3 regions of the Kitasatospora sp. NBC_01300 genome follow, and region 2 is predicted to be linked to each of the others. Evidence: riboswitches for the same ligand, from Rfam matches in the RefSeq annotation. Region 2 holds a riboswitch; each other region holds the start of a gene.

Evidence for each region. A riboswitch is a leader RNA that binds a small molecule or an ion and turns the genes downstream of it on or off. The one in region 2 is predicted to bind thiamine pyrophosphate.
Region 1: it holds a riboswitch for thiamine pyrophosphate, as region 2 does, so the genes downstream of both, OG556_RS18225 (cytosine permease) here and thiO (glycine oxidase ThiO) in region 2, are expected to answer to the same signal.
Region 3: it holds a riboswitch for thiamine pyrophosphate, as region 2 does, so the genes downstream of both, thiC (phosphomethylpyrimidine synthase ThiC) here and thiO (glycine oxidase ThiO) in region 2, are expected to answer to the same signal.

What each region holds. Positions count from the first base shown of each region.
Region 1 is NZ_CP108408.1:4,086,224-4,098,560, reverse strand. Features, by position in the region: gene OG556_RS18280 (GntR family transcriptional regulator) at 1-186, opposite strand, end outside; gene OG556_RS18275 (hypothetical protein) at 344-793, shown strand; partial or broken gene OG556_RS18270 (fatty acid--CoA ligase) at 1,122-1,343, opposite strand; gene OG556_RS18265 (glycoside hydrolase domain-containing protein) at 1,491-2,348, opposite strand; gene OG556_RS18260 (DMT family transporter) at 2,501-3,565, shown strand; gene OG556_RS18255 (pyridoxal 5'-phosphate synthase) at 3,612-4,397, opposite strand; gene OG556_RS18250 (hypothetical protein) at 4,904-5,233, opposite strand; gene OG556_RS18245 (FAD-binding oxidoreductase) at 5,662-6,924, opposite strand; gene OG556_RS18240 (MerR family transcriptional regulator) at 7,035-7,862, opposite strand; tRNA gene OG556_RS18235 (tRNA-Ser) at 7,980-8,067, opposite strand; gene OG556_RS18230 (S1C family serine protease) at 8,131-9,945, opposite strand; TPP riboswitch at 10,269-10,416, shown strand; gene OG556_RS18225 (cytosine permease) at 10,409-11,866, shown strand; gene OG556_RS18220 (glycerophosphodiester phosphodiesterase) at 11,946-12,337, shown strand, end outside.
Region 2 is NZ_CP108408.1:2,022,554-2,034,890, reverse strand. Features, by position in the region: gene pknB (Stk1 family PASTA domain-containing Ser/Thr kinase) at 1-466, opposite strand, end outside; gene OG556_RS09080 (thiazole synthase) at 586-1,383, opposite strand; gene thiS (sulfur carrier protein ThiS) at 1,385-1,654, opposite strand; gene thiO (glycine oxidase ThiO) at 1,651-2,826, opposite strand; TPP riboswitch at 2,830-2,942, opposite strand; gene OG556_RS09065 (NAD(P)/FAD-dependent oxidoreductase) at 3,027-4,235, shown strand; gene OG556_RS09060 (Rv2175c family DNA-binding protein) at 4,278-4,643, shown strand; gene thiE (thiamine phosphate synthase) at 4,643-5,293, shown strand; gene OG556_RS09050 (polyprenyl synthetase family protein) at 5,350-6,456, opposite strand; gene metF (methylenetetrahydrofolate reductase [NAD(P)H]) at 6,710-7,630, shown strand; gene OG556_RS09040 (hypothetical protein) at 7,838-8,740, shown strand; gene OG556_RS09035 (phytoene desaturase family protein) at 8,759-10,255, opposite strand; gene OG556_RS09030 (DUF4126 domain-containing protein) at 10,306-10,947, opposite strand; gene OG556_RS09025 (SAV_6107 family HEPN domain-containing protein) at 11,531-12,097, shown strand; gene OG556_RS09020 (methyltransferase domain-containing protein) at 12,143-12,337, shown strand, end outside.
Region 3 is NZ_CP108408.1:3,866,854-3,871,679, reverse strand. Features, by position in the region: gene OG556_RS17285 (cupin domain-containing protein) at 1-179, shown strand, start outside; gene tenA (thiaminase II) at 213-881, shown strand; gene OG556_RS17275 (DUF5326 family protein) at 1,098-1,298, shown strand; gene OG556_RS17270 (IS30 family transposase) at 1,367-2,500, opposite strand; TPP riboswitch at 2,739-2,873, shown strand; gene thiC (phosphomethylpyrimidine synthase ThiC) at 2,869-4,725, shown strand.

The sequences.
Region 1 (12,337 bases), 2.1 Mb from region 2:
CCGAATCAGCCCGTCTGCGCGCAGCGATGCCGTGACCTTCTGAACGGTCGCGCGCGCCACGCCAAAGTCCCGTTCGAGCTGTACCGCCGAAATGAGATAGCCGGGCGGGTACTCGCCGATTTCGATCTTGCGGGCGATCTCGTCGCGGATCTGTCGCCACTTGGGACGGGTCGGGTCGAACTCCATGCCACGAAGGTATCCGTCGACGGGCGCTGACGGCAGTCGGGTGCTATAGGGAGTGATGGACAGTGGTAGGGACCCCTAGTAAGGTCAACGCGACAAGAGCCCCGGCGACCGCGCCAACGGTCCCGGGGAATGGCCCTAGCTTTCTCGGAGCTAAGACATGACCCACTTTATCGCCTGGGTGTTCTTCACCTGGGCCGGCATCCTGCTGGCTGGCCTGATAGCGCTGTACCTGCCCATAGAGGCGGGGGACCCGTTCCAGGCCAAGCCCCCAGCGCCGCCCACCGCGCCGGAACCGGAGATGCCCGCACTCTGGAACATCCCGCCGCACGTAATCGAGCGCTCGAAGCCGCTGAACGCGGAAGATCACGCACCCGTCCGCCTGTACACCCCAGAGGCTCAGGAAGCCCCCGAGCCAGCCCGAGAAGACCCCGCGCCTGAACTCCCCCGACCGGCTACGGTCCGAGTGGTCCCGCTGTGGGTGGCGGTGCTGCTCGAAGACCAGCGGCAAACCGCCCGGCGGCAGGCACTCGAAGCGGCTTCGGCAGGACTGCCTGACCCCGGCTACACCTACCTGGGCGCCCAGGCGCTCATCGGGGCCGGTGCGTGATGGCAACGACGATCACCGAGACCTGCGGCGCCCAACCCCCCGACGGGAAGGCCGGACCGGCCCACAACACCCCGATCCGACCTTGCCACCGCTGTGGCGACACCCGCGACACCGTGACCGCAGTAGCCCACATCGAGGCCATCAGCGGCCCCGGCTTCACAGTCTGGGGATGCCCGACATGCACACCGCTTCTTCGCTGATCGGTTAACCAGCCTCTGCGCACGAGAAGCCCCCCTCCGGCCGGAGGGGGGCTTCTCGCTGTTCCGCCACCGCGGCCGATACCGCTCCGCCGCGTTTCCCCAGGTCAGGCTACGAGTGCTTTAGAGACGTTGTTCCACATCAGGGTCGCGACCCGGTCGTCCCCGGTCACCCCCAGTTCGTCGCGGAGCGCGTGGGCGAGCTGCGCGGCCCGCGCGCCCACCTCGGCGTACGTCCGCACGACCGGCCCGGTGCCGTCCCAGGTGGTGACGGTGGACCGGCCGTGGATGGTGGACCCGTGCTCCAGAATCCGGGCGACGGTGAGCGGGACGTCCTGCATCGTGCTGAACACGGGTCCTCCTTGACCTGGCGGCACTGGCGGCTGCGCCTGCGGCACCTACCGGGCGGTAATGCGCGCGGACGTGCCCGATTGTGCCGCCCCGCCCCGCCCGCTGTCAGTATCCCGGCTCCGTTGCCCGCGTCACGGATCGGCGTCGCGTCAGCCCGCGGTCGGGCCGTCGACGTGGTTGCGGTCGATCGTGAGGGCGGCGCCGCCGTAGGTCTCCTCGACGTTGCCGCGGTACTGGTGGACGCGCTGGTGGTAGCCCCAGAGGTCGGAGCCGAGGGCGCCGGAGTCGGCGGTGTCGGCCCGGTCGTCCCAGCGGGCGTACCAGAGGGCGTCGGGCAGCGGGGAGCTGCCGGCCCGGGCGGCGGCGGCCAGGTCGGCGATGCCGGAGTCGAGGCTGGAGTAGAAGCCGGAGCGGTAGCCGGCGGCGTGCAGGGCCTGGGTCCAGCCGACGGCGAAGTCGACCACGGCCTGGCCGCAGGCGGGGTCGCGCCGCGGGTAGGCCTCGACGTCGAGGTAGACCGGGCCGCCCTTGCCGAATCCGAGCGATCCCATCGCGTGGACGGCTTCGGTGGCCTCGTCCCGGCCCTGCTCGACCGCGTGGGCGGGGTCGATCCGGCGCGGCTTGTTGCCGAGTTCGCTGCACGGCGCCTGGAGCCCGACGTGGGCCGGCAGGAAGCGCCAGCCCAGTGCGCGGGCCTGGCGCACCCACTCGGCGGTGAGCCGGGGCTGGCCGCAGCCGCGCTGGGCGCCGCTGACGTAGATGCCGAGCGCGCCGTACGGGGAGGTCCCGTGCCAGGCCCGCAGGGTGTCGAGGGGCGGCGCGGTGCAGACGTCGAAGGCGGGGCCGGTGAAGTCGTCGTGGATCCTGGGCGGGCCGACCCGGTCGGGCAGGGTGAGGGCCCGGATGCGGGGGAGGGCGGTGGCTCCGGCGCTCACGCCCGTCCCGTCGGTGGCCAGCAGGAGCACGAGGGAGGCGGCGAACAGGGCCGCGGGGCGGAGGTAGCGCACCCGCCCTTGCTACTGACGGACCATCGGACGAACGCGGCAACCACGCCGGGCGCCCTGGGAGAGCCCACCCTTTCGGCCGTACCCGTCCACATCCGTCCCGATAGTTGTAACGAGCTTGCCCGTTTATCACTCCTTACGGCAAACTCGCCCATATGCCCAGCTCCCATCCCAGCGAAACCACCGCCCCGATGCCGGCTGCCGCCGTCGCCGAGGCGCTTGCCATGCCGCCCGCCCCCCAGGGCGAGCCCGCCGGCGAGCGGGGCAGCTGGCGACGAGGCGGGGCACCCGGCTCCACGGCACCGCCCGACGCGCCCCCCGGCCGGCCCACCGGCCGACTCCCGAAGGTCCTGCGGCGCCCGGAGAGGATCCCGGCGCCGCTTCTCTGTCTGACCGCGATGTTCCTGGTGCAGACCGGGATCGCCCTGTCCAAGCCGCTGTTCGGCCCGCTCGGGGTCAGCGGCACCACCTTCCTGCGGCTGGGCTTCGCGGCGGTCATCCTGCTCGCCGTCACCCGGCCCCGGCTGCGCGACAAGCGCCCGCGCGACCTCGCCGCGGCGGCCCTGCTGGGCGTGGCCTCGGCCGGGATGACCTTCCTGTTCGCCGGGGCGATCGACCGGCTGCCGATGGGCACCGCCGCGACCATCGAGTTCCTCGGCCCGCTCGCGGTCGCCCTGGTCTTCGCCCGGCGCGCCAGCCACCTGCTCTGGGCGCTGCTCGCCGCCGGCGGCGTCGTCCTGCTGACCCTGCTCGGCGAGGGCGGCGACGGGGGCGGGCTCGACCCGGTCGGACTCCTCTACGCCTTCGGGGCGGCCGCCTGCTACGCCGCGTACATCCTGTTCACCGACAAGGTCGGCGCCGCCTTCCAGGGCTTCCAGGGCCTGGCGGTGTCGATGACGGTCGGCGCGCTCGCCCTGGCGCCGTTCGGACTCGGCCAGGCCTGGGACGGGCTGACCGCGCCCGGCGCCTCGCCGCTGGGGCTGCTGGCCGCGGTGGCCGGGGTGTCGCTGCTGCTGCCGGTGATCCCGTACGCGCTGGAGATGACCGCGCTGCGGCGGATGCCGCAGCGGGTGTTCAGCGTGCTGGTCAGTCTGGAGCCGGCGGTCAGCGCGCTGGTCGGCCTGGTGGTGCTCGGCCAGCTGCTGGGCGTGCCGCAGCTGGCCGGGATCGGCTGCGTGGTGGCGGCCAGCGTGGGAGCCACGCTGACCGGGCGGCGGTAGGGCGGCACGGCCGGTCCGAGGGCCTGGCCCTCGGACCGTCGGACCGTTACGGCCACAGCAGGGTGCGCGACCACTCCGGGGTCCGGACCGGGCCGGTGCGGGTGTAGCGCAGCCGGACGTGCCGGCGCTGCGCGTCGCCCTGCCAGTACTCCACCTCGTGCGCCCACAGGGTGTAGACCGCGTGCCCGGCCGCGACGGCGTCCGGGGTGGCCTCCAGCCGGCGGCGGGCGACGGCGACGGCCTCGTCGTACTCGGCGAGCGAGGCCATCGGCTCGCTCTGCCGCCCGACCAGCGCGCCGACCCGGGCGTCCGGGGAGCGGGTGGCGAACTCGGCGGCGGCGACCAGGTCGGCGGCCCGCTCGACGGTGCCGCGGACCCGGACCTGGCGGCCCAGCTGGGGCCAGTAGACGGTCAGCGCGGCGGCCGGGTGGTCGGCCAGCTGGCGGCCCTTGGGGCTGTCGGCGGCGGCGGAGAAGACCCAGCCGGTGCCGGACGCGTCGACGTCGCGCAGCACCAGCACCCGGGCGTCCGGCAGGCCGTCCCCGTCGACCGTGGAGAGGGTGACCACCTGCGGGTCCGGCACGCCGGCGGCCAGCGCGGTGGCGAGCCAGTCCACGAACAGCGGGCCGGGCTCGGCGGGCGCGGCCTCGGCGTCGAAGGTCGGCAGCGGGCGGGCCATCGGCGGGCGTCCGAGCAGCAGCTCGGGCACGGACTTCGGCTCGGGCCGGTGCTCGGCCGGCTCCCGGCGGGCGTCCGGCCCGGATCGCGGATCCGGCTCCGGTGCAGGCCAGGCCTCGCCCGGGCCGGTCAGGCCCTCCTCCTCCGCCGCCATCGCGCGCCCTCTCCTCCGGTTGCCGCGGTCGCCGCCCCGGCCGGGCCGTCCTTCCCGGGCCCGGGCACGTGGTGCGCTGTCGGAGCGCAACCGTACCGCCGAACACCGACGGCTCCGGGCGCGGGCCCTCGCTGGACGCGTTCGCGCAGTCCGGGCCTGCCTCGACGGGCGGTCCCGGGCGGTCCCGGGCGGTCCCGGGCGGTGTCGGCGGCGACGGACGCTACCGGGCGGCGCCGGACGCTGCCGGCGGCGACGGGCAGCCGGCGACGAGCGGGCCCGGGCGGTTCGCTCCCGGCCCCGGACGCACTCGTGGGCGGTGCCGATGGCGGCACCGCCCACGAGGCCGGCTTCGCGGTGACCCTTTCCGCTGGCCGGTCATGCGCTGTTCTGATCCGCGCCCGGGCGGCGATTCCGCCCGGAGACTGGTTCGAGCCCCTCCGCGAGTGCTCAGCTCACCCGCGGCCGCCCACCTCCGGCGCCCCCGCCGTCGGTGGTGCCCGATCGGATCAGTGGAAGATCGGGGCGAACACGACGTTGATGTTCTTGTTGGACTGCCCGGCCAGGATGGTGCCCGCGTTGTCCTTCACCGCGAGGGTGTTGTTCTGGTTCGAGGCACCCGTCCCGGTGGCGGTCTGCTGGGTGGAGATGTAGTTGCCGTCGACCCCGCCGAACACGTTGCCCGTGCCGACGTTGGACACCACGCCGGCGTTGGAGCCGGCACCGGCGCCCGCACCGTTGTCGGCCGCCGCAGCGCCGGCGCCGGCCAGCAGCAGGCCGGCCGCGAGCGGGGCGGCGAGCAGGAGTCCGGCCACCCGGCGGGTGTGGATGCGAGCCATGAGAGCCTCCAAGAAGCTGTAAATCGTGCAATTGTCGAGCAGGGGGTGCGGGAGTTCGCCGGCCAGACGAACACCTGCGGGCTGCGACGCCGAGAGACAGACTTCCGCAACAAATCGACAAAGCACTAGTCGACGGAGCAGTTTTCGCCCGTTAGCGTGATATCCACCCGGGCTGCGCATAACGGACCGAAAATCGGACAGCGCGCCGACACACCCCTACTGAGCTGGCACTTTGCTTGGACGGCAGCCTCCCGGAGGGCCCTTCAGACAGGGCGCTCCACCGTCACGCGAGCCACCAGGCGCACCACCCCCGGCGCAGGGAAATCAGGAAACGCGCCCCCGAAAAGTTCGACCACCCTCCCATGTCGACTTTTCCAGCCATTCCCAGACCATCGGAAAGTCGTACTGAAATATGGGGGGAAATAACATCACACCATCTTGCCCGGGTTCATGATTCCCAGCGGATCGAAGACCGCCTTCAGCTGTCGCTGGAGGTCCAGCGCGACCGGCCCCAGCTCGCGCGCCAGCCAGTCCCGCTTGAGCAGCCCCACCCCGTGCTCCCCGGTGATCGTGCCGCCCAGCTCCAGCCCCAGCGCCATGATCTCGTCGAAGGAGCGCTGCGCCCGCGCCGCCTGCTCCGCGTCCGAGCCGTCGAAGATCACGATCGGGTGGGTGTTGCCGTCCCCGGCGTGGCTGACCACCCCGATGGTCAGCGCGGGCAGCGCCAGTCGCCGGGCCTCCAGCAGCAGCTGCGACTCCGCCTCGTCCTCGGCCGGCACCACCTCGGTCGCCCCGGCCGCCCGGCAGAGCTCCGCCACCCGCGCCAGCCCGGCCTCCCGGTCCGGCCCGTCGAAGGCCACCAGCAGCAGCGCCCGGGTCGTCTCCGGCAGCCCCATCCGCCCCAGGTCGTTGACCGCCCGCACGCTGACCGCGTCCATCAGCTCCATCAGCGACGGGGTCAGGCCGCACGCCATCACCTCGCAGACGGCCGCGCCCGCCGTGTCCGCGCTCGGGAACTCCGCCGCCAGCGCCAGCTGCGGCGCCGGCGCGGGCCGCAGCGCGAGCACCGCCCGGACCACCACGCCCAGCGTGCCCTCCGAGCCGACCAGCAGCCGGGTCAGGTCGTACCCGGCCACGCCCTTGGCCGTCCGGCGCCCGGTGGACAGCAGCCGCCCGTCCGCCAGCACCACGTCCAGGCCGAGCACGTACTCGCTGGTGACGCCGTACTTCACGCAGCAGAGCCCGCCCGCGCCGGTGCCGATGTTGCCGCCGATCGTGCAGGACTCCCAGCTGGACGGGTCCGGCGGGTACGACAGGCCCAACTCCTCGGCTGCTCGCGACAGTTCGGCGTTCACCACGCCGGGCTCGACCACCGCGATCCGGTTCACCGGGTCGAGCTCCAGGATCCGGTTCAACTTCACCATCGACAGCACGATGCAGCCGTCCACGGCGTTCGCCGCCCCCGACAGCCCGGTCCGCGCCCCCTGCGGCACCACCGGCACCCGCAGCGCGGTGGCGGTGCGCAGCACGTGCTGCACCTGCTCGACCGTCTCCGGGAACACCACCACGGCGGGCGCACCGGCGGCGCAGAAGCCGGCCATGTCGTGGCGGTAGGCGGCGGTCACGTCCGGATCCACCACCACCGCCCCGGCCGGAAGGCCCTGCGCCAGTCGGTCCGTCAGGTCACCCATCGCCGCCTCCACTCGCCGCCCGCCGCCTCCACCGCACTCTGCCCGCCCGCCGGGGGCCGGGCAAGTGGGCCCCGGCGGATCCGCGGGCATGAGGCCCGGCCGGATCGGGCCTACCGGCGGACCACCGGCTCCTGGAACTCCGTGACCCACCGCGCCGGGTCGTCCGGGCACTCCAGGTAGAGCTCCCGGGCGTAGCCGGCCGAGCGGTAGCCGTTCGCGTCGATGAAGCGGGCCAGCTCCTGGAAGCTCCCCATCGCCTCGTCCATCGAGCCGCGGTGCACGACCGTCGCCGCCTCCTCGATCGGCGGCAGGTCGAGCACCGCGAAGCCGTACCGGCCCGGCTCCACCGCCGGCCCGACCGGGACGGCCACCCGGATCAGCACCGTGCCCTCGCCCTCCGGCACGTCCTCGTACCGGGCGACGGACGGGCCCGCCTCGGCGATCCCGGCCTCGGCCAGCCGCCGGCACAGCTCCGCGAACAGCGGGCCGATCACCGGTCCGATGTCCTCCGGCTGGTAACTCGCGGCCACTGCGGTCAGTTCGGCCACCCGGACGGACGGCACCCGCTTCAGTACGACGTCGTGTGCGGACATGGTCCCCTCGCTCTCGATCGTCCGGAGCCTCGCCTCCACCCGGGTCAGCCGCTGCTCGTCCGCGGCGATCGCCTCGGCGAGTTGGGCCCGGCGCAGCCGCAGCATCCCGCGCAGTTCGGCCGCGTCCACCTGCTCATCCAGGACGGCCCGCACCTGCTGCAGCGTGAAGCCGAGCTCCTTGAGCGCGATCACCCGGTTGAGCCGGGCGAGTTGGGACGCCTCGTAGGACCGGTACCCGCTGACCGGGTCCACCCTGGCGGGCCGCAGCAGCCCGATCGCGTCGTAGTGGCGCAGCATCCGCACCGACACCCGGCCGTGGCTGGCGAAGTCTCCGATGTTCAACATGGTGCCCCCACTCCACCCCCTGCCACCGTGTCAGGGTCAACCCCCGCCCCCGGAAACGCGGAAGGCGGGTGCCGAGTGATCTCGGCACCCGCCCTGAGCAGGTGGTTCTCCAACCAGCGGAGAGCGTGGGATTCGAACCCACGGTACGGGGTCACCGCACGACAGTTTTCAAGACTGTTCCCTTAGGCCGCTCGGGCAGCTCTCCAGGCGGAGGTCAGCCTAACGGGTCCGGCGGGGTTCGGTGCACACCGTTTCGTGCGGGTGGGGGTCAGCTGTCGCCGTCCCGCTGGCCGAGGGTGACCTTGGTGTTGAACTGCTGGCCGTTGCGGGTGTACTCGACGTCGACGGTCTCGCCGGGCTTGTGCGTCCAGATCCGGCTGACCAGGGCGGGGCCGTTCTCGATCGGCACTCCGCCGAGCTTGGTGATGACGTCGCCCGGCTTGAGACCGGCCTTGTCGGCGGCGCCGCCGGGGGTGACGGCCGGCTGGCCCTGGATGTCGCGGGTCTGGATCTGCGCGCCGTCGCCCTTGTAGTCGTCGTTGCGCAGCACGTCGAGCTTGGCGTAGACCGGCTTGCCGGTCTTGATCAGGGTGTCGGCGACCCACTTGGCCTGGTTGATCGGGATGGCGAAGCCGAGGCCGATGCTGCCGGCCCGGCCGTTGGCGGAGGCGTTGGACTGGATCGCCGAGTTGATGCCGATCACCGAGCCGCTGGAGTCGAGCAGCGGGCCGCCGGAGTTGCCGGGGTTGATGGAGGCGTCGGTCTGCAGCGCGTTCATGTAGGAGGACTGGCCGCCGGTCTCGTCGCCGGAGGCGACCGGGCGGTCCTTGGCGCTGACGATGCCGCTGGTGACGGTGGACTCCAGGCCGTACGGCGCACCGATCGCGACGGTGGCGTCACCGACGTTGACCTTGTCGGAGTCGGCCAGCGGAAGCGGGGCCAGCTTGCTCTTCGGCGGGTTGTCGATCTTGACCACGGCGACGTCGTAGCCCTCGGCGTGGCCCAGCACGGACGCGTTGTAGGACGTGCCGTCGGCGAACTTGACGGTCAGTTTGCCGCCGTTGAGGGTCGGCGCGACCACGTGGTTGTTGGTGAGGATGTGGCCCTCGGTGTCGAAGACGAAGCCGGTGCCGGTGCCCGACTCGCCGTTGCCCTGCGCCTTGATGGTGACGACGCTGGGCAGCGCCTTCTGCGCGATGCCGGCGATCGAGCCGGGGGCGGGCTCGTTCTTCTGGGTGTTGCTGGCCTGGACGGTGGTGCTGCGGTGGTCGTCGGCGCTGTTGGTGCTGTCGTTGCGGTCCGCGACGGTCACGCCGAGCGCACCGCCGGCCACGCCGGCGACCAGGGCGACGGCGGCGATCAGGGCGACCAGGCCGCCGCGCTTCTTGCGCGGGCCGCCGGGGCCGCCGGGGTAGTCGGCCGGGTAGCCGAGCGGTCCGGCCGGGCCGCCCGGGTAGCCCGCGCCGCCGCCGGCGTCGTGGGCGGCACCCCAGCCGCCGAGCGGCTGGCCGGCGCCGAACGGGTGGTGGCCGGGCGCGGGGTGCGCGGCGGGCGCGCCGGGGGCGGCCGGGGTGCCGTACGGGTCGTGCGGGCCGGCGGCGGGGACGCCGTGGGCCGGGGTGGCGTACGGGTTGGCACCCGGCGGCAGGGCCGGGCTCTCGGCGACGGGTGCGACGGGTGCCGCCGGCGCGGCCGGGACCGGCGGTGCCGGCGGCAGGACCGGCGGCGGCGCGTCGATGTAGCCGGTGGCGGCGTCGACCGGGGCGGCCGGCGCGTCGGCGACCGGCACGGCCGGGGCCTGCGCGGGCGCCTCCGGCGCGGGGACCTTGGTGAAGGCCACCGTGGGCTGGTACCCGCCCTCGGCCGGAACACCGTCGGCCGCCACGCCCTCCGTCGGCGCGGCCTCAGCCGGTGCTGCCTCGGCGGCCGGAGCGGCCCCGGGCTCGGGGACCCGGCCGAAGGCCAGTGTCGGCTGGTGCCCGCCCGAGGCGTGGCCGTCGGAAGCGGGAACAGCCGCCGCCTGGCCGCCCGAGGGCTGCTCCCCCTGCGGCCCGGTGGGCCCAACCTCGCGCTCGGTGCTCACGAACGACCTCCATAGCTGACAGAACCAAGGACCATAGTTTTTCGTACTGCCGATTCGTTTGCCGTAAGGACCCCTCTGAATAACTCATAAGAATCCTTAGCCGCCGCCGACAGCCGGGCCGCCGACCAGGCTGTCCTGCGCCGACGACCGGGCCCACGACCGAGCCGACGGGCAACACGACCGAGCCGACGGGCAAGTCGACGGCCGAACCGGCGACCGGCCGACGACCGGAGGCTCCCCCACCTCCGCCGGGCGTCCCGCGATGCGGGCCGCACACCCCGTGGCCTTGGCGTTCACCCCCGGGCCGGTTAGCCTGTCGCTCACAACTGACACGCGGGAGCTTGGACCGTCCAGGCTGAGAGTGCGCTGGTCGACCGTACGCCACGGGATCGTGGGCGGACCGTCGAGGGGGCGCAGACCGCCGGAACCTGTCCGGGTAATGCCGGCGTAGGGAGTATCGGCCATGTCGCCTGCTTCGCCATCCTCTTCTTCGGGCGCGCCCGCGTCCAAGGGTTTCCCCGAACCGTCCCCGGCCGCTCACGGCGGTGACGGCGGTCACGCGGACCCCACCGGCACGGCGACCGCCGTCCTGGACCGCCCGGAGCGTGCCGAGGCGCCGCTCGTACTGGACACCGAGCCGCCGCGCACGCTGCGCTTCCGGGACCACTTCGCGCTCTGGATGAACCTGGGCGTCAGCCTGATCGGCTTCTCCACCGCCGCGACCGTGCTCGGCGCCAAGGGCAGCGAGCTGTCGCTGGCCGCCGCGGTGACCGCGATCGTGGCCGGCACCGTGGTCGGCACCGCGATGCTCGGCGTGGCCGCGCTGATCGGGGCCCGTACCGGCGCGCCCGCGATGGCGAACCTGCGCGGGCTGTTCGGCACCCGGCTGTCGTACGTCCCGACCGTGCTGAACATCGTCCAGTGCGTCGGCTGGGGCGTGTTCGAGCTGCTGACGATCGCGGCGGGCGCGCAGACCGTCGCCCACACCGACGGCTACCGCTGGCTGTTCGTGCTCCTGGCGGGCGCGCTGACCACCGCGCTGACCATCTGGCCGCTGGGCTCGATCGCGGTGCTGCGCCGCTTCGTGGCCGGTGCGGTCGCCGTCGCGATGGTGTACTTCACCGTCCAGCTGGGCCGCCAGGGGGTGCCCGACCCGGGCGCCGGCAACTGGCACGGCTTCCTGGGCGCCACCGACGCGATGATCGCGGTGTCGATCTCCTTCGTCCCGCTGGCCGCCGACTACACCCGGCACTCGCGCACCGCGCGCTCGGCGTTCTGGGGCAGCTTCTCCGGCTACACGATCGCCCAGGTCTGGTGCTACGTGCTCGGCCTGATGGCCCTGCTGCAGTCCGACGGCGACCCGAACAGGATCTTCGACTCCTTCCTCGGCGTCTGGGCCGGCTGGCTGTTCCTGCTGGTGCTGGTGCTGCGCGAGACGGACCAGTCCTTCGCCAACGTGTACTCGACCGCGATGTCGGTGCAGAACCTGCTGCCGAAGGTGGACCGCCGGGTGCTGACCGGCGGGATCGGCCTGCTGATCACCGTGCTGGCGCTGCAGATCGACAAGTTCACCGACACCTACACCAACTTCCTCGGCCTGATCGGCTCGGTCTTCGTGCCGCTGCTCGCGGTGCTGGCGGTGGACTACTTCTTCGGCGCCGGCCGGTACGGCTGGAACCTCTCCGCCGACGCGCCCTCGCGCCGCCTGATGCTGCTGCCGTGGGTGCTGGGCTTCGCGGTCTACCAGTTCATCGCGCCGACCGCGGTGGCCAGCTGGTGGACGGGCTTCTGGACCTCCGCCCAGGACGCCCTGCACTTCACCCCGCAGGAGTGGACGTCCGCCTCGCTGTTCGCCTTCCTGGTGCCCGCGCTGGTCACCTGGGCGCTCACCCCGCTGACCCGCAGGGCGGCGCTGAGCTGACCGACCGACACCGAAGACGGCCCCGCGGATTGGGGCCGTCTTCGCCTGCGCGTCACTTCCGCCGCCTATCGTGGGGCCCGTGACCAGCACAGACCCGTCCTCGACGGCGGCGCGCAGCACGCCGCCCGTCCAGGTGATCGCCCACCGCGGTTCCTCGCACGCCCTGCCCGAGCACACCCTGGCGGCGTACCGGCGCGCGCTCGACGAGGGCGCGGACGCGGTCGAGTGCGACGTCCGGCTGACCGCCGACGGCGAGCTGGTCTGCGTGCACGACCGCCGGATCGGCCGGGTCTCCAACGGCCAGGGCACCGTCTCGGCGATGACGCTGGCCGAGCTGGAGGCGTACGACTTCGGCGCCTGGAAGACCGGCCGCCCCAGCACCGACCCCGAGCTGCGCGGCGTGCTGCGGCTGGAGCGGCTGCTGGAGCTGGTGGTGGACTGCGGCCGCCCGGTGGACCTGGCGATCGAGAC
Region 2 (12,337 bases):
CGACCTTGACCAGCCCGTCCTCGGTGATCAGCACGTTCTCCGGCTTGACGTCCCGGTGCACCAGCCCGGCCCGGTGGGCGGCGCCGAGGGCGGCCAGCACCGGCTCCAGCACGTCCAGCGCGGCCCGCACGGACAGCGCGCCGCGGTCGCGCAGCAGGTCCCGCAGGGTGCGGCCGGGCACGTACTCCATGGCGAGGAAGACGTTCGCGCCGTCCGCGCCCTGGTCGAAGACGTTCACCACGTTCGGGTGGGAGAGCCGGGCGACGGCCTTGGCCTCGCGGATGAACCGGGTGGTGAAGCCGTCGTCCCCGGCCAGCGCGGGGTGCATCACCTTGAGGGCGACGACCCGGTCCAGCCGGGTGTCGGTGCCTCTGTAGACGGTGGACATCCCGCCGGTCGCGATGCGCTGCTCGACCCGGTACCGGCCGTCGAGCAGGGTACCGATCAAGGGGTCGTGCAGTGCCATGTCCACCCGAAGAGTCTAGGCCTCCGGCTGTCGGCCGGACCCGGAGGACATCGCCTCCGGGCCCGGCTGTGCCCGGTTTGTGACACGGCACACGCGGGCGGGTGCCGGGCGCCGGAGCGTCAGAACGCCGGGTGCTCGCGGGTGTCCAGCTCCGCCCGGCCGGCCATCGCCGAGGAGGCCTCGGCGTGGAACCGGCGCGGGATGCGGCCGGCCCGGTGGGCGAACCGGCCCGCCTCGGCGGCGTGCCGCATCGCCTCGGCCATCAGCACCGGGTCCTGCGCCCTGGTCACCGCGGAGGCGAGCATCACCGCCGCGCAGCCCAGCTCCATCGCCAGCGCGACGTCCGAGGCGGTGCCGGCGCCCGCGTCCAGGATCACCGGGACGCCCGCGCCCTCCACGATCAGCTGGAAGTTGTGCGGGTTGCGGATGCCCAGGCCGGAGCCGATCGGCGAGCCCAGCGGCATGATCGCCGCGCAGCCGACGTCCTCCAGCTTGCGGGCCAGCACCGGGTCGTCGTTGGTGTACGGCAGCACCGTGAAGCCGTCGTCGACCAGGGTCTCGGCGGCGTCCAGCAGCTCGATCGGGTCCGGCAGGAGGGTCCGCTCGTCGGCGATCACCTCCAGCTTCACCCAGTCGGTGCCGAGCGCCTCGCGGGCCAGCCGGGCGGTCAGCACGGCCTCCCCGGCGGTGAAGCAGCCCGCCGTGTTGGGCAGCACCCGGATGCCGTTGCGGGTCAGCACGTCCAGGACGGAGCCCTGGGTGCCGGCGTCGACCCGGCGCATCGCCACGGTGGTCAGCTCGGTGCCGGAGGCCAGCAGCGCCCGTTCCAGGATCTCCAGGCTGGGCGCGCCGCCGGTGCCCATGATCAGCCGGGAGCCGAAGGACTCCCCGGCGATGGTCAGCAGGTCGTCAGCCATGTCAGCCTCCCTGGACGGCGGTGAGGATCTCGATCCGGTCGCCCGCCGACAGTTCCGTGGCCGGCCACGAACTGCGGGGCACCACGGCCTCGTTGAGGGCGGCGGCGACGCCGCTGTGGGCGGCGCTGAGGGTGGCCACCACCTCCGCGAGGGTGGTCGTGGCGGACACCCGGCGGGGCTCGCCGTTGACGGTCAGCCCGATCTCGGTCGGCGCGGTCCGGGTCGGCGCGGTCTGGGCCGGTGTGGTCTGGGGTGGTGCGATCTCGGTCATGCGGAGGCCTTCGCGGTGGAGCGGTCGGGGGAGAACCGGGTGGGTGTGAACGGCTGTGCAAGCTCAGGGAGTTCGCCGGTCGCCAGGTACTCGGCGAGCAGGTCGGCGGTCACCGGGGTGAGCAGCACGCCGTTGCGGTAGTGGCCGGTGGCGGCGACCAGCCCGGGCAGCGCGGTCGGGCCCAGCAGCGGGGCGTTGTCCGGCGAGCCGGGCCGCAGCCCGGCGGAGGTCTCCAGCAGCGGGAGTTCGGTGATGCCCGGCACCAACTCGTGGGCGTCGCGCAGCAGTTCGTACACCCCGCCGGCGGTGACGGTGGTGTCGTAGCCCTGTTCCTCGGTGGTCGCGCCGATCACCAGCTCGCCGTTCTCCCGGGGCACCAGGTACAGGTGCTGTCCGCGCACCACCGCGCGGACGTTGCGGGACAGGAACGGCCGGTACGCCTCGGGGATCCGCAGCCGCAGGATCTGCCCCTTCACCGGGCGGACGGCCGGCAGCACGCCCTCCGGCAGCCCGGGCAGCCGGTGGCTGTGCGGGCCGGCCGCGAGCACCACCTGGTCGGCCCTCCGGGTCTCGCCGGTGCCGAGCCGGGCGCCGGCCGCGCGGCCGCCCTCGACCAGCAGCCCGACGGCCTCGGCCCGGTGGACCACGACCCCGGCGAGCCCGCAGGCGGCCACCAGGGCGGTCAGCAGCCGGCGGGGGTCCACCTGGTGGTCGTCCGCGACGTGCAGGCCGCCGCGCACGCCGGGGGCGAGCATCGGCTCCAGCCTGCGGGCCTCCCGGCCGGTCAGCCAGGCCGAGTCCAGGCCGAGCCGCTGGTGGAAGGCGTGCAGCTCGCGCAGTTCCTCGCGGTCGTCGGAGTCCAGCGCGACGGCGATCGTGCCGCACCGGCGGTACCCGGTGTCCAGGCCGCCGCTCGCCTCGGTGAGCGCGGCGGCGAAGTCCCCGTACCGCTGGTTGGAGGCCATGCCGAGGCGCAGCAGCGGCTCCTCGCCGTACTGCAGCTCGGTGACCGGGGCGAGCATCCCGGCCGCGACCCCGGCCGCCCCGCCGCCGGGGGAGGGGTCGACCACGACGATGTTCCTCAGCCCGCGCTGGGCGGCGCGCCAGGCGACGGCGAGGCCGATGATGCCCCCGCCGATCACCAGCACGTCGGCGTGGGTTTCCTCGGGCAAGCGTGACAAGGCTGCTCTTCTCCCTTCGCCGGAATGACCCGGATCAGGTTCGGACGGTCGCGGGCCGTGCCAGCCCGCCTCTCAGCCCGGTACGCCGGGCTCCCGTGATGGTGCCCCCACCATAACGCCGGGGGCGGGCCCGGCCGAAGGCCCGTACGCGGGGTGGACGGGCCGATGGCCCCGGCAGGGCGCTGAGTACAGTGACGGGCGTGGCAGAGCTGAACGCAACGGATCAGGTGGTCGTCGTCGGGGCCGGGCTGGCCGGGGCGCAGTGCGCCCTGAAGCTGCGGCAGGGCGGCTGGCGGGGGCGGATCACGCTGGTCGGGGAGGAGCCGCACGCGCCGTACGACCGGCCGCCGCTCTCCAAGGACGTGCTGCTCGGCGAGGCCGACGCCACCACCCTGGACATCGACTACCCGCAGCTGGGCATCGAACTGTTCACCGGCCGCCGCGCCACCGGCCTCGCCCCCGGCGTGCTGCACACCGACGCCGGTGACCTCCCGTACGACGCCCTGGTGATCGCCACCGGCGCCACCCCGCGCGCCCTGCCCGGCGCCGAGCGCGCGCACCTGCTGCACACCCTGGACGACGCGCTGGCGCTGCGCGCCCTGCTGCGGCCCGGCCTGCGGCTGGTGCTGGTCGGCGCGGGCTGGATCGGCGCCGAGGTGTCCACCGCCGCCCGCGCGGCCGGCTGCGAGGTGACGGTCGTCGAGGCGGGCCCGGCGCCCGTCCCCGGCGCGCTGCCGGCCGAGGTCGGTTCGGCGATGGCCGCCTGGTACGCCGAGGCCGGCGTCGACCTGCGCTGCGGGGTCGGCGTGGCCGCCGTCGAGGAGGGCGCGGTGCTGCTCGCGGACGGCTCGCACCTGCCCGCCGACGAGGTCGTGGTCGGCGTCGGCGCCCGGCCCGCGACGGGCTGGCTGGCCGGCTCCGGCGTCGAGCTGGACGGCACCGGCGCCGTCCTGGTGGACGGGCGGCTGCGCACCGGCCTGCCCGGCGTCTTCGCGGCCGGGGACTGCGTCAGCTACCCGTCCGCCCGCTCCGGTGCCCGGCTGGCCGTCCAGCACTGGGACCACGCGTTGCAGTCCGGCGAGGCCGTGGCGGCCGCCGTCCTCGGCGCGGACGCGCCGCCGTACGACCCGGTGCCGTACTTCTGGTCGGAGCAGTTCGGGCGGATGGTCCAGTACGCCGGGCGGCACGCCGAGGGCGACGAACTGCTGTGGCGCGGCGGTCCTCAGGACGCCTCCTGGACGGCGCTCTGGCTGCGCGACGGGGTGCCGAGCGCGCTGCTGGCCGTCGACCGGCCGCGCGACCTGACCCAGGGCCGCCGGCTGATCGAGCGCGGCACCGCGCTGGACCGGGCCCGCGCGGCGGACCCCTCGGTGCCGCTGAAGTCGGCGGTCGCGGGGTAGCGGCTGGTGCGCGGGGGGCTGTGGAGGTGGCAGTCTGGTGGCGTGAGTGAGATTGAAAGCAAGATTGAATCCCTGGTTTCCGAGTGGATGTACCTGCCCGACATCTCGGAGCAGTGGGGGGTGCGCGTCACCGAGGTGCGCGACCTGGTCCGCAGCGGCGGGCTGATCGCCGTCCGTCGGGGCCCCAACAAGTCGCTGCAGGTCCCTGCGGCGTTCATCGACGGCCAGGGGCTGGTCAAGCACCTGTCCGGCACCCTGACCGTGCTGCGCGACTGCGGGTACAACGACGTGGAGATCCTGGAGTGGCTCTTCACCGAGGACCCGTCGCTGCCCGGCAGCCCGATCCAGGCGCTGCAGGAGAACCGCGGCACCGAGGTCAAGCGGCGCGCCCAGGCGATGCTGATCTGATGGCGGCGGACACACCGCGCCGGCGGCTGGCCGACGCCCGGCTGTACCTGTGCACCGACGCCCGCCGGGAGCAGGGCGACCTCGCCCAGTTCCTGGACGCGGCGCTGGCGGGCGGGGTGGACATCGTCCAGCTCCGCGACAAGGGCCTGGAGGCCAAGCAGGAACTGGAGGCCCTGGAGGTCTTCGCGGACGCCTGCCGCCGTCACGGCAAGCTGCTGGCCGTCAACGACCGCGCCGACGTCGCGCACGCGGCCCGGCCGGACGTGCTGCACCTCGGGCAGGACGACCTGCCGGTGCCGGCCGCCCGGGCGATCCTCGGCGACGAGGTGCTGATCGGCCGGTCCTGCCACGCCGAGTCCGAGGTGGACGCGGCGGTCGCCGAGCCCGGTGTGGACTACTTCTGCACCGGCCCGGTCTGGCCGACCCCGACCAAGCCGGGCCGCCCGGCGCCGGGCCTCGGCCTGGTCTCGTACGCGGCCGAGCAGAGCACCGACCGGCCGTGGTTCGCCATCGGCGGCATCGACCTCGGCAACCTCGACGAGGTGCTGGCCGCCGGCGCCCGCCGGATCGTCGTGGTCCGGGCGATCACGGCCGCCGACGACCCGCGGGCCGCCGCCGCCGAGCTCGCCCGGCGGGTGCGCTCGGCCTGACGGCCCCGGGGGCCGTCACCGTTCTCCGTACCTGCGGATCCCCCTGCGTGCGGATCTCAGTACTTGCGGACGGTGGCGGCCTCGGCCAGGGCCAGCAGCACCGTGCGGGCCTGCTCGTCGGCCAGCGGCGCCGCCGCCAGCGCGGCCAGGGACTGCTCCATCAGCTCGTCGATCCGGCGCTCCACCCGCTCGGGCGCGCCGCTGCGGGCCACCAGGTCGCGCAGCCCGGTGACCTCCTCGGGCGCCAGGTCCGGCGCGCCGAGCCGCTCGTCCAGGTGCCGGGCGTCGGCGGCCGGCAGGCCCCGCATCGCGTGCGCCACCAGCAGGGTGCGCTTGCCCTCGCGCAGGTCGTCCCCGGCCGGCTTGCCGGTGACCGCCGGATCGCCGAAGACGCCGAGCAGGTCGTCCCGCAGCTGGAAGGCCTCGCCCAGCGGCAGCCCGAACGCCCCCAGCGCCGCCACCAGCTCCGGGCCGGCGCCGGCCAGCAGCGCGCCGACCTGGAGGGGCCGCTCGATCGTGTACTTCGCCGACTTGTAGTGCAGCACCGTCTGCGCCCGGTCGAGCGCGCCCTCGTCGGCGGAGTCGCCGGCCACCGGCTCCAGGACGTCCAGGTACTGGCCGACCATGACCTCGGTGCGCATCAGGTCGAACACCGGCTTGGCGGCCAGCACGGCGGCCGGTTCCAGGCCCGAGCGCAGGAACAGCTCGTCGCACCAGATCAGCAGCAGGTCGCCGAGCAGCACCGCCGCCGAGGCGCCGTACTGCTCGCGGTCGCCGCGCCAGCCGTTCGCCCGGTGCAGCGCCTCGAAGCGGCGGTGGATCGAGGGCAGGCCGCGGCGGGTGTCGCTGCGGTCCATCAGGTCGTCGTGCACCAGGGCGCTCGCCTGGAGCAGTTCCAGCGCGGCGGCCGCGTTCGCGATGCCCTCGCCGCCGGCCGGGCCGCCGGCGCCGCGCCAGCCCCAGTAGCAGAAGGCCGGGCGCAGCCGCTTGCCGCCGTCCAGCAGGAAGTCGCGCAGGGCGTCGGCGGCGGGCACGAGCTGCGGGGAGATCTTGTCCAACAGGGCGGACTGGCCGTCCATGAACGCGGCGAGGGCGGCGTTGACGCGCGCGCGGACGTCCTCCACGTCTATGGGGTTGGCCGGCCGGTTGCTGGACGAGGTCACGATGAGGCTCCGCTGGTTCGCTGGGGTTCAGCAAGCGTAGCGGGGTGGCCGGGAACGGATGTGCGAGCGGGCGTGTGCGCGGGCGTGCGGGCGCACCGGGCGCGGGACCCGAACGCCGGTCGGAATTCGTCGGCCCACGGATGGAATCACGGATGGAATACGGACGGAACGCGGATGGAATGTCGTCCACCACTTGTCTCAATCCGTGGTACCGAGTTGTCCGGCCCCTTCGAACGCCCGATAACCTGCCAGCATGGCACTCGGCATCGCTTCCACCAGACCGGACCGCGCACTGACGGTCCGCGAACTCCTGGCAGCAGGAAAGCGGTCCTTCTCCTTCGAGTTCATGCCCCCGCGCACCGAGGTCGGCGAGCAGCGACTCTGGGACGCCATCCGTCGGCTCGAACCGCTGGACCCCAACTTCGTCTGCATGACGTACGGCGCCGGCGGCTCCTCGCGCGAGCGCACCGTCAACATGGTCGGCCGGATCGCCACCGAGACCACGCTGACCCCGGTCGCCCACCTGACCGCCGTCGACCACTCGATCGCCGAACTGCGCAACATCATCGGCCAGTACGCCGACCAGGGCGTGCGCAACGTCCTCGCGGTCCGGGGGGACCCGCCCGGCGACCCGATGGGCGAGTGGGTCAAGCACCCCGACGGCGTCACGTACGCGTACGAGCTGGTCGAGCTGATCAAGGGCATCGGCGACTTCTGCGTCGGCGTCGCCGCCTCGCCGAACATGCACCCGCGCTCCACCGACTGGGACGAGGACATCCGGCACTTCGTCGGCAAGGTCCGGGCGGGCGCCGACTACGCGATCACCCAGATGTTCTTCGAGGTCGACGACTACCTGCGGCTGCGCGACCGGGTCACCGCCGCCGGCTGCGAGACGCCGATCATCCCGGAGATCATGCCGGTCACCAACGCCAAGCAGCTGGAACGCTTCCCCCAGCTGAGCGGCTCCGCCTTCCCCGCCGACCTGGAGGCCCGGCTGCGGGCCGCCGTCGACGACCCGGCGGCGCTGCGCGCGATCGGCATGGAACACGCCACCGCGATGGCCGAACGCCTGCTCGCCGAGGGTGCGCCCGGCCTGCACTTCATCACGCTCAACCACTCCACGGCGACGCTGGAGATCTACCAGAACCTCGGCCTGCACCAGCGCCACGCGTAGGCCCCGTCCGGGGCCTCGCCCGCCCCCGCCCGGGGCCCGCGGACCCGGACGTCCACCGGCCCGTCACCGCCCCGACGGTGACGGGCTCGGTCGTGTGCGCCCCGGCCGCGACCGGCGGGAACGCGATGCGGTACCCCGGCCGTTGAACCGGTACAGTCGCCGCACACGCGCGGCGAGCGCGGGCACGCGACTGGAGGTAGCGGGCGGATGGGCATCGGATACCTGCTGCTGTACGTCGCGTTGGCGGTGGTGGCGCTCTGGCTGGTCGCCGAGGTCCTGCTGCAGAACCGGGCCCCGCTGCACTGGCGGGCCCTCGCCCTGGTCGGCTTCCTCGGAGTGGCCGCCGGCATGGTGCTCGGCTCCGTCCCGGTGATCGGCGCCGGCGCCGCCCTCTTCGCGGCCGGCCAGACCTTCGTCACCCTCTCCGTCAAGCGCGGCTACCGGGCCGGCTGGTCGCTGCGCAAGGCCGACGGCTCGCTGCCCGGCCCGCTCGCCAAGGTGCCCCTGCTCGGCGCCCTCACCGGCGGCGCGGCCGCCGTGGCCGCGGTCGAGGCCACCGAGAAGCGGATCGGCGAGGTCAGCGCCGTCGAGGAGGCCCCGGTCGCCGCCCCCGACCCGGTCGCCGAGGACGTCCCCGAGGTCGAGCAGACCGCCTCCTTCGAGATGCAGGAACTCGCCCAGGACGGCGTCTACGCGCCCGCCTACTACGAGCAGCAGCAGGCGCAGGCGCCGCACGACCCCTACGCCGAGGCCTACCAGTCCGGCTACGACAACGCCGCCCAGCCGCAGCCGGCCTACGAGCAGCAGCAGTGGCAGAGCCAGCAGCAGCCCGCCTTCGCCTACGACCAGGGCTACGGGGCCTACCCCCAGCAGTCCGACCCGTACAACGGCTACCCGCAGCAGGACCAGTACCAGTCCTACCCGCAGCAGCAGCCCGGCTGGGAGCAGCACCCCCAGCAGCAGTGGCAGACCCCGCAGCAGCACCCCGAGCAGCACCTGGAGCAGCACCCCGGCCAGCAGCCGGGCCAGCACCCCCAGGGCATCCCGCAGCAGCAGTCCTACGACCACACCTACGGCTACCAGCAGCAGAACACCTGGCCCCAGGGCTGAGCTCCGGCGCCGGGGCCGCTACGCGGGGCCGATCAGGTTGGCGGCGATGCAGGCGGACATGCCGGCCCGGGCCAGTCCGCCGCCGGGGTGGGCCGCCCCGCCGATCAGGTAGAGGCCGGGGACGGGCGACTCGTTGGCGGGCTGGAGCCATCCGCCGCCGTCTCCGGCGAGCGCGGGGCGGGGGACCGACCCGCCGAGGGCGCCGGTCTCCCGGCGGGTGTCGTCCGGGGTCCGCGCGACCCGCCACAGCACCCGTTCGCGCAGGCCCAGGCCGGCGGCGTCGGCGTGCGCCAGCAGCTGGTCCGCGTAGCGCTCGGCGATCCCGGGCGCCGTCCAGTCGACGTCGCCCTGGGCGGGGACGGTCGCGGTCAGCACCACGCTCTCGTGCGCGTCGTCGGGGCGCAGCGAGGGATCGTCCGGGCGCAGCACCTGGAGGGTCGGGCGCTCGCAGGGCGGGCCGGGGACGGTCAGGGTGTTCTGTTCGGCCGCCGGGTCGGCGGCGTGCACCACCGTCCGGTGCGGGGTGCCGGCCGGCCGGGCGCCGCGCAGTGCGAGCAGCACGCTGAACCGGCCGGGGACCCCGGACGGCTCCCGGTGGTCGGGTCCGGGCTCCGGCCCACGGGCGGGGCCGTCACGGAACAGCGTCCTGGCGTCCATCGAGGAGACCACCAGGTCCGCGTCGATCCGGCCGCCCGGGGTGTCGACGCCACGGGCCCGGCCGTCCTCGACCAGCACCTCGGTGACCGGGGTGTCGAAGCGGAACTCCACCTTGCGCAGCTCGCAGCGCCGGTGCACCGCGTCCGCCAGGGCCCGCAGGCCGCCCCGGACGTACCAGACGCCGAAGGACTGCTCCATGTACGGCAGCACGGTGGCCCCGGCGGGGGCGGACCCGGGGGGCAGGCCGAAGCGCAGGGCGTGCTCCGCCAGCAGGGCGGTCAGGCCGGGGTGGCCGCCGAGTTCGCGGGCGGCGACGTCGGCGAGGGTCCACGGGCGGGGCCGGCCGAGCCGGGCGAGCAGGCCGCGCCGGGGCGGGACGGGGTAGGGGTCGGTGTGCAGCGGCGACCGGTCGGCCGGGAGCGGTTCCTCCAGGAGCGGGCGGCGGGTGGCCTCCCAGACCGTCCGGCCGTGGTTCATGACCGCGCTCCAGCGGGCGCCCGAGCCGGCGCCGAAGGCGGCGTCCAGGGCCTGGCTGACGCCGCCGCGGGAGGCGTTGGGCAGGCTGACGGCGGTGCCGTCCGGGAACAGGTGCCGGCTCTCCGGGTCCACCGGGGCGAGGTCGACGAGCTGCTCCAGCGGCTCCTTGCCGGTCTTCAGCGCGAGGTCGCGGTAGACGGCCGGGAGGGTCAGCAGGCCGGGGCCGGTGTCGAACGCGAAGCCGTCGCGCTCGTACCGGCCGACCATGCCCCCGTACGTGCCGCCGGCCTCGCAGACCGTCACCCGGTGTCCGAGGCTGGCCAGCCTGGAGGCCGCGGCGAGCCCGCTCATTCCTGCGCCGATGATGACGATCCGTGCCATGGCACCTGATCCTAGGCCGTGACCTGGGCCGGGCCCGGCGGGCGCCGTCCTCAGGGCCTCGGGACGTACGGCCGGTCCGCCTCCTGCTCGCGGGCGGCGGACCGGGCCTCGCGGGCGGCGCGGCGTTCGCGGCGGCGGGCCCGGAAGGCGCGGATCCGGTTGACCGCGAACCCGACCAGCAGCAGGCCGACGGCGAGCAGGACGGCGGCGATCGAGGCGGCCAGCCAGGGGTGGAAGATCGCCAGGGAGACCAGCCCGGCCACCGACAGGTCCTCCGCCATGCTGACCGCGATGTTGCTGGCCGGTTCGGGCGAGGTGTTGACCGCCATCCGCAGCGAGGCCTTGACCAGGTGGCTGACCAGCGCCGTGGTGCCGCCCATCGCGCCCGCCGCGACCTCGCCGAGCGAGCCCGGGTCGGTGCTCGCGATCAGCGCGCCGACGGTGGCGCCCGCGATCGGCCGGATCACGGTGTGCACGGAGTCCCAGAGGCTGTCGACGAACGGGATCTTGTCGGCCACCGCCTCCAGCAGGAACAGCACGGCGGCCGCGACCAGCACGTCGGTGCGCTCCAGTGCGGGCGGCACCGAGTCCGCGCCGCCGAAGCGGCCCAGCAGTCCGAGCAGCAGCACCACCGCGTAGGCGTTGATGCCGCTGGCGAGTCCGCTGGTGAAGATCAGCGGCACGATCGTCATGGCTTCCCCCTCCTCATCGCTTTCCCCCTCCTTCTCGTGGCCGTGGCCGGTCCGCTCCGGCCACGCCGTACCGTACCCGGACGTGCCGGGTCGGCCCGCCGGTTCCGGCCACGGCCGGGTCCGGGGCCGACGGATCTGAGTACGCGTACTCAGATCCGGGGTTGAGTACGTCAGCGGATGGCCCGCCGACCTGCCGGGACGGGAGAGTGGTGGCACCGGGACGGCGGCGCGTCGGGCGCCCCGCCCCGGGTGGCGGATCCGTCCGCCCAGCCGGCAGATGAGGGGTCGGCGGGGCGGCGGCGGAGGTCCGCCGCGGGAGCCGGTCACGGGCCTCGCACCGCCGACACGGGGCGGCGGAGCGGGCCGGGGGGAGACCGGCCACCAGAGGGGGAGAGCTGGCCACCGCCGCCTGTGGGGAACGGCGGAGCGGCGGCGTACGGCGGCGGCACAGGACCTGGGGGGACAGGCCGGTGCCCGCCGCCGCTCACCCGTTCCGGGCCGCGTTGTCAGTGGTCCCGTTCACGATGGAGGGGCACGGACCGCCCGGTCCGCGCGCTGCCTCGGAACGGGGGAGACCATGACCATCAGCCGTCCTGAGCCCGTCACCGCCCGCCTCCACTCCGCCGCCCTGCCGTCCTCCCCGGGCGGGCGCCCGGGTGGCGGGGACGTCCACCCCGTGCTGCGCCGGACCGCCGCGCCGCCGGCCGCCCTCGACCTGCTCGCCGACGCCCACCGCACGCTCGACCGGGCCCGCGTCCTGGAGGACCCGCTGGAGCGGTACGCCACCGCCCACCTGGCCGCGCTGCGCACGGTGGCGGCCGTGCTCGCGGTCCGTGGGCGGCCGGAGAAGAGCGCGCGCCGCCGCAAGGCCATCCGCAGCGCCTGGGAGGTGCTGCCCGAGATGGCCCCCGAGCTGGCCGAGTGGGCGCTCTACTACGCCGCCGGCGCCCGCCGCCGGGCCGCCGCCGAGGCCGGGATCAGGGGTGCCGCCTCGGCCCGTGACGCCGACGACCTGGTCCGCAACTCCGCCCTGTTCCTGCGCCTGGTCGAGCGCCTGCTCGGCCTGCGCCCGACCCCGCCGGCCCCGCGGCTGCCGCTGGACGGCGACGACCCGCCGGGGGTGACGGGCCCCGCCACCCGCCCGGTCTAAGGTGGAGGCATCCTGATCGATCTGCATGTGCCGAGGAGCCCCGCCTTGTACCCGACGCGTCCCCGCAGTGCCCTGCGTACCGCCGTGGTGTGGGAGGTGGTGCGGGCCGCCCTGGAGAAGCGGGCGGCCGAGCTGGACCAGCCGGTCCTCGACGTGGTCGACACCGGTGGCGGCACCGGCAACTTCGCCGTGCCGGTGGCCAAGCTCGGCCACCGGGTCACCGTGGTCGACCCCAGCCCG
Region 3 (4,826 bases), 1.8 Mb from region 2:
ACGACCAGGACGAGATCTACCAGGTGATCAGCGGCCGCGCCGAACTGACCGTCGGCGCCGAGACCGCCACGGTCGGCCGCGGCACCGTCGTCTACGTCCCGGCCGGCACCCCGCACCGCTTCCACCACGTCACCGAGGAACTGCGGGTCCTGGTGGTGTTCTCCCCGCCCGAGGGCTGACCGTCCGCGGACCGACCGTCTAGGGTCCTGGGCATGAGCAAGAGCCTGACGGAAGAACTCTGGGCGGCCATCGAGCCGGTGTACGCCGAGATCCTCGCCCACCCCTTCATCGGCGGCCTCACCGACGGCACCCTGCCGCGTGCGGCCTTCCGCCACTTCGTCGTCCAGGACTCGCACTACCTGCGCGACTACGCCCGCGCGCTCGCCGTCTGCGCCGCCAAGGCGCCCGGCGAGGAGGACGTGCGGGCCTTCGCCGACGACGCCGTCGGCGCACTGGCGGCGGAACAGGGCATGCACGCCGAGTTCCTGACCGCCTTCGGCGGCAGCGCCGAGGAGGCCGCCGCCGAACCGGTGCTGCCCACCACCCGGGCCTACACCAGCTACCTGCTGGCGACCGTTTACGGCGGCTCCTTCGCCGAGGCCGTCGGCGCGGTGCTGCCCTGCTACTGGATCTACGCCCGGGTCGGCGAGGCGCTGCTCGCCCAGGGCTCCCCCGACCCGCTGTACGCCAAGTGGATCGCCACCTACGGCGACGAGGCGTTCCAGTCCGTCGTCCGCCGGGTGCTGGCGCTCACCGACCGCCTCGGCGAGGAGATCTCCCCGGCCGAACGGCGCCGGGTCGTCGAGCACTTCACGACCACCTCGCGCTACGAGTGGATGTTCTGGGACGCCGCCTGGCGCGGCGAGCGCTGGCCGGTCTGACCGCTGGTCGCAGGGGGTGCGGGGCCCTTCCCGGGGGTCGTCCCCGAGTCCCGCACCCGGGTCTCCCCGGGGCCCCGGGTCGGGGTGATCTAGGGGTTCTCTCCGGGCCGACGGGCCTCGTTCCGGCACTCGTGTCCCCGTACGATCGAAGTACCGAAAGCAAGCGGGATGCGGCACCGGACGGCAGCCGACCCCACGGGGAGAGAAGGAACGGTCATGGCTGAGCTCTGGAAGTCGCTGCCCTCCTGGGTGCGGAACATCGTCATCCCGGTGCTGGTCCTGGTGCTGCTCTGGAACATCCTGGGATTCGTCTTCGGTGTCGTCGGCGCCCTGCTGAGCATCATGATCAAGGTGCTGGTCGTCGCCGGCATCGCCGCCGCCGTGGTGGTCCTGGTGAAGAAGGCCGCCAAGGGCTGAGCCGCTGCCCGAGGCCCGGCCCCCTGGACGGCGGTTTCCAGGGGTCGTTGCAACACGTGGTGAGTTGATCAAGCCGCGATCAGTTTATGCAGGCGCTCGGCTGGGGTTTCCCAGCCGAGCGTTTTGCGTGGGCGGCCGTTGAGTTCGGCGGCGACGAAGGCCAGATGTTCGGGAGCGTGGACGGACAGGTCTGTGCCCTTGGGGAAGTACTGCCGCAGCAGGCCGTTGGTGTTCTCGTTCGAGCCGCGCTGCCAGGGGCTCGCGGGGTCGCAGAAGTAGACCGGGACGTCGGTGGCGATGGTGAAGCTCTTGTGGGCGGCCATCTCGGAGCCCTGGTCCCACGTGAGCGAGCGCACCAGGTGGGCGGGCAGGGTCTGGACGGTTTCCACGAGGGTGTCGCGGACCTGGTCGGCGGTGCGGCCGTTCGGCAGGTGTAGGAGCATGACGTAGCGGGTGGCGCGTTCGACCAGGGTTCCTATGGCGGACTTGCCGTCCTTGCCGAGGATCAGGTCGCCTTCCCAGTGGCCGGGGACGGCCCGGTCCTCGGCTTCGGCCGGCCGCTCGCTGATCATGACCATGGGGTCGGTGAAGCGGGGCTGGCGGCAGTTGGCCTGCCGCTGGGGTCTGCGGCGGGCCCGGCCACTGCGCAGGGCACCGGCCAGTTCGCGGCGCAGTTCGCCGCGGCCTTGGACGTAGAGGGCCTGGTAGACGGTTTCGTGGACCACGTGCATCTCCGGCCGCTCGGGAAACTGTGCCCGTAGAGCGTGACAGATCTGCTCCGGGCTCCATTTCCTGTCGAGGTGGTGCTGGATGAAGTCCCGCAGCCCGGGTATCCGGCCGATCTTGCGGGGTTTGGGACGTGGCCGGCGGGCGTCGGCCCGGGCCTGGGCCGCGTGTGGGCGGTAGGCGCCGCTCTCGGGGTGCCGGTTGCGCTTGATCTCGCGGCTGACCGTGGAGGGGCTGCGGCCCAGCTCGGCGGCGATGGTACGGACCGCCGCCCGCTCTCGAAGCCTGTCGGCGATGTGGATGCGCTCGTCCTCGCACAGGTAACGGGAGGGACCGGAAGGCGGCACCACCGCGTGAATCGGTGGTGCCGCCTTCTGCCGTCGGTCGGCGCTGCGGCCGTTGCGCCACCGACGGCCTGTCCGGGGGGTGATCCCGACGATCCTGCACGCCTCGGTGTTGCTGTAGCCCTGCTGCATGAGCCGGGAGTATGCCGCTCGCTCCCGGCTCAGCTTCACGGGCCCCTGAGCCGTCCGGTCCTTGCGGATCTCGAAGTCCAATGCATCCCCTGAACTGGGGTGTTGCAACGACTCCTAGAACCCAAGGACGGGGGGCCGGGCCTTCGGCGTTCCTGGCGCGGCGTCCGGCCTGGTGGGGCGTGCTGGACCTGCGGCGATCGGCTCGCTACGGTGTTGGGCGTCATGTGCAGGCAACACCGCCTGCCGACGCGGGAGCTCGGAGCACCGGGCTGAGAGGGCGCTGACCGGGACGTCGACGGACGGACCGACGGCTGCGTCGACCGCAGGAACCTGACCGGGTAATGCCGGCGTAGGGAGTATGAGGTCAGATGACCACGTTCGAAGCACAGCCGCAGCCTGCCCGCAGCACCGGGAACAGCGGCACTGAGGTCGGCGATACCGCCACCGCCACCGTCACCAGCGCGGGCACCGGCTACCCCACCCCGGCCTGGCGCAAGGCCTACCGCGAAGGGTCCCGGCCCGACCTGCGGGTCCCGTACCGCGAGGTGCAGCTCACCAACGGCAGGACCGTCCCGCTGTACGACACCTCCGGCCCGTACACCGACCAGGCCTACGAACCCGACGTGCGGCGCGGCCTGCCCGCCCTGCGCGACGCCTGGATCCGCCAGCGCGGCGACGTCGAGGAGTACGACGGCCGCGAGGCGCGCCCCGAGGACGACGGGATCAAGCACACCTCGCCGCGCGGCGGAAACCTGCGCAACCTGGACGCCGTCTTCCCGGGCCGCCCGCGCCGCCCGCTGCGCGGCCGCGGCGGTGCCGCCGTCACCCAACTCGCCTACGCCAAGCGGGGCGTGGTCACCCCCGAGATGGAGTTCGTGGCGCTGCGCGAGGGCCTCGCCCCCGAGTACGTGCGGGCCGAGGTGGCCCGCGGCCGGGCCGTCATCCCGGTCAACGTGAACCACCCCGAGGTGGAGCCGGCGATCATCGGCACCAACTTCCTGGTGAAGATCAACGCCAACATCGGCAACTCCGCCGTCACCTCCTCGATCGAGGAGGAGGTGGAGAAGATGACCTGGGCCACCCGTTGGGGCGCCGACACCGTCATGGACCTCTCCACCGGCCGCAACATCCACACCACCCGCGAGTGGATCCTGCGCAACTCCCCCGTGCCGATCGGCACCGTGCCGCTCTACCAGGCCCTGGAGAAGGTCGACGGCAAGGCCGAGGACCTGAGCTGGGAGGTGTACCGGGACACCGTCATCGAGCAGTGCGAGCAGGGCGTCGACTACATGACCGTCCACGCCGGCGTCCTGCTCCGGTACGTCCCGCTGACCGCCCGCCGCAAGACCGGCATCGTCTCGCGCGGCGGCTCGATCATGGCCGCCTGGTGCCTGGCGCACCACCAGGAGAACTTCCTCTACAGCAACTTCGAGGAGCTCTGCGACATCCTCGCGCGCTACGACGTCACCTTCTCGCTCGGCGACGGCCTGCGCCCCGGCTCCATCGCGGACGCCAACGACGAGGCGCAGTTCGCCGAACTGCAGACCCTTGGCGAACTCGGCCGGATCGCCCGCGAGCGCGACGTCCAGGTGATGATCGAGGGCCCGGGCCACGTCCCGATGCACAAGATCAAGGAGAACATGGATCTCCAGAAGGAGATCTGCGACGAGGCGCCGTTCTACACCCTCGGCCCGCTCACCACCGACGTCGCCCCAGGCTACGACCACATCACCTCGGGCATCGGCGCCGCGATGATCGCCTGGTGGGGCACCGCGATGCTCTGCTACGTCACGCCCAAGGAGCACCTGGGCCTGCCCAACCGCGACGACGTCAAGACCGGCGTGATCACCTACAAGATCGCCGCCCACGCCGCCGACCTCGCCAAGGGCCACCCCGGCGCCCAGGACTGGGACGACGCCCTCTCCGACGCCCGCTTCGAGTTCCGCTGGGAGGACCAGTTCAACCTGGCCCTCGACCCGGAGACCGCCCGCGCCTTCCACGACGAGACCCTCCCCGCCGAACCCGCCAAGACGGCCCACTTCTGCTCCATGTGCGGCCCGAAGTTCTGCTCGATGAAGATCAGTCAGAAGATCCGCGCCGAGCACGGCGACGGTTCCAGCGCCGTGGAGACCGAGTTCGACGCCGAGGCCCTGGCGGGCATGGCGGAGAAGTCCGCCGAGTTCGCCGCCCAGGGCAACCGGGTCTACCTGCCCCTCGCCGACTGACGTCGTTCTGTCGAAGCGCTGCTCCGGGGGTCTCGCTGTTCCCGTGGCAGCGCTTCGGCATGCCTGGGCCACGGGGCTGCACGCGGGCCACCGGGGGAGCC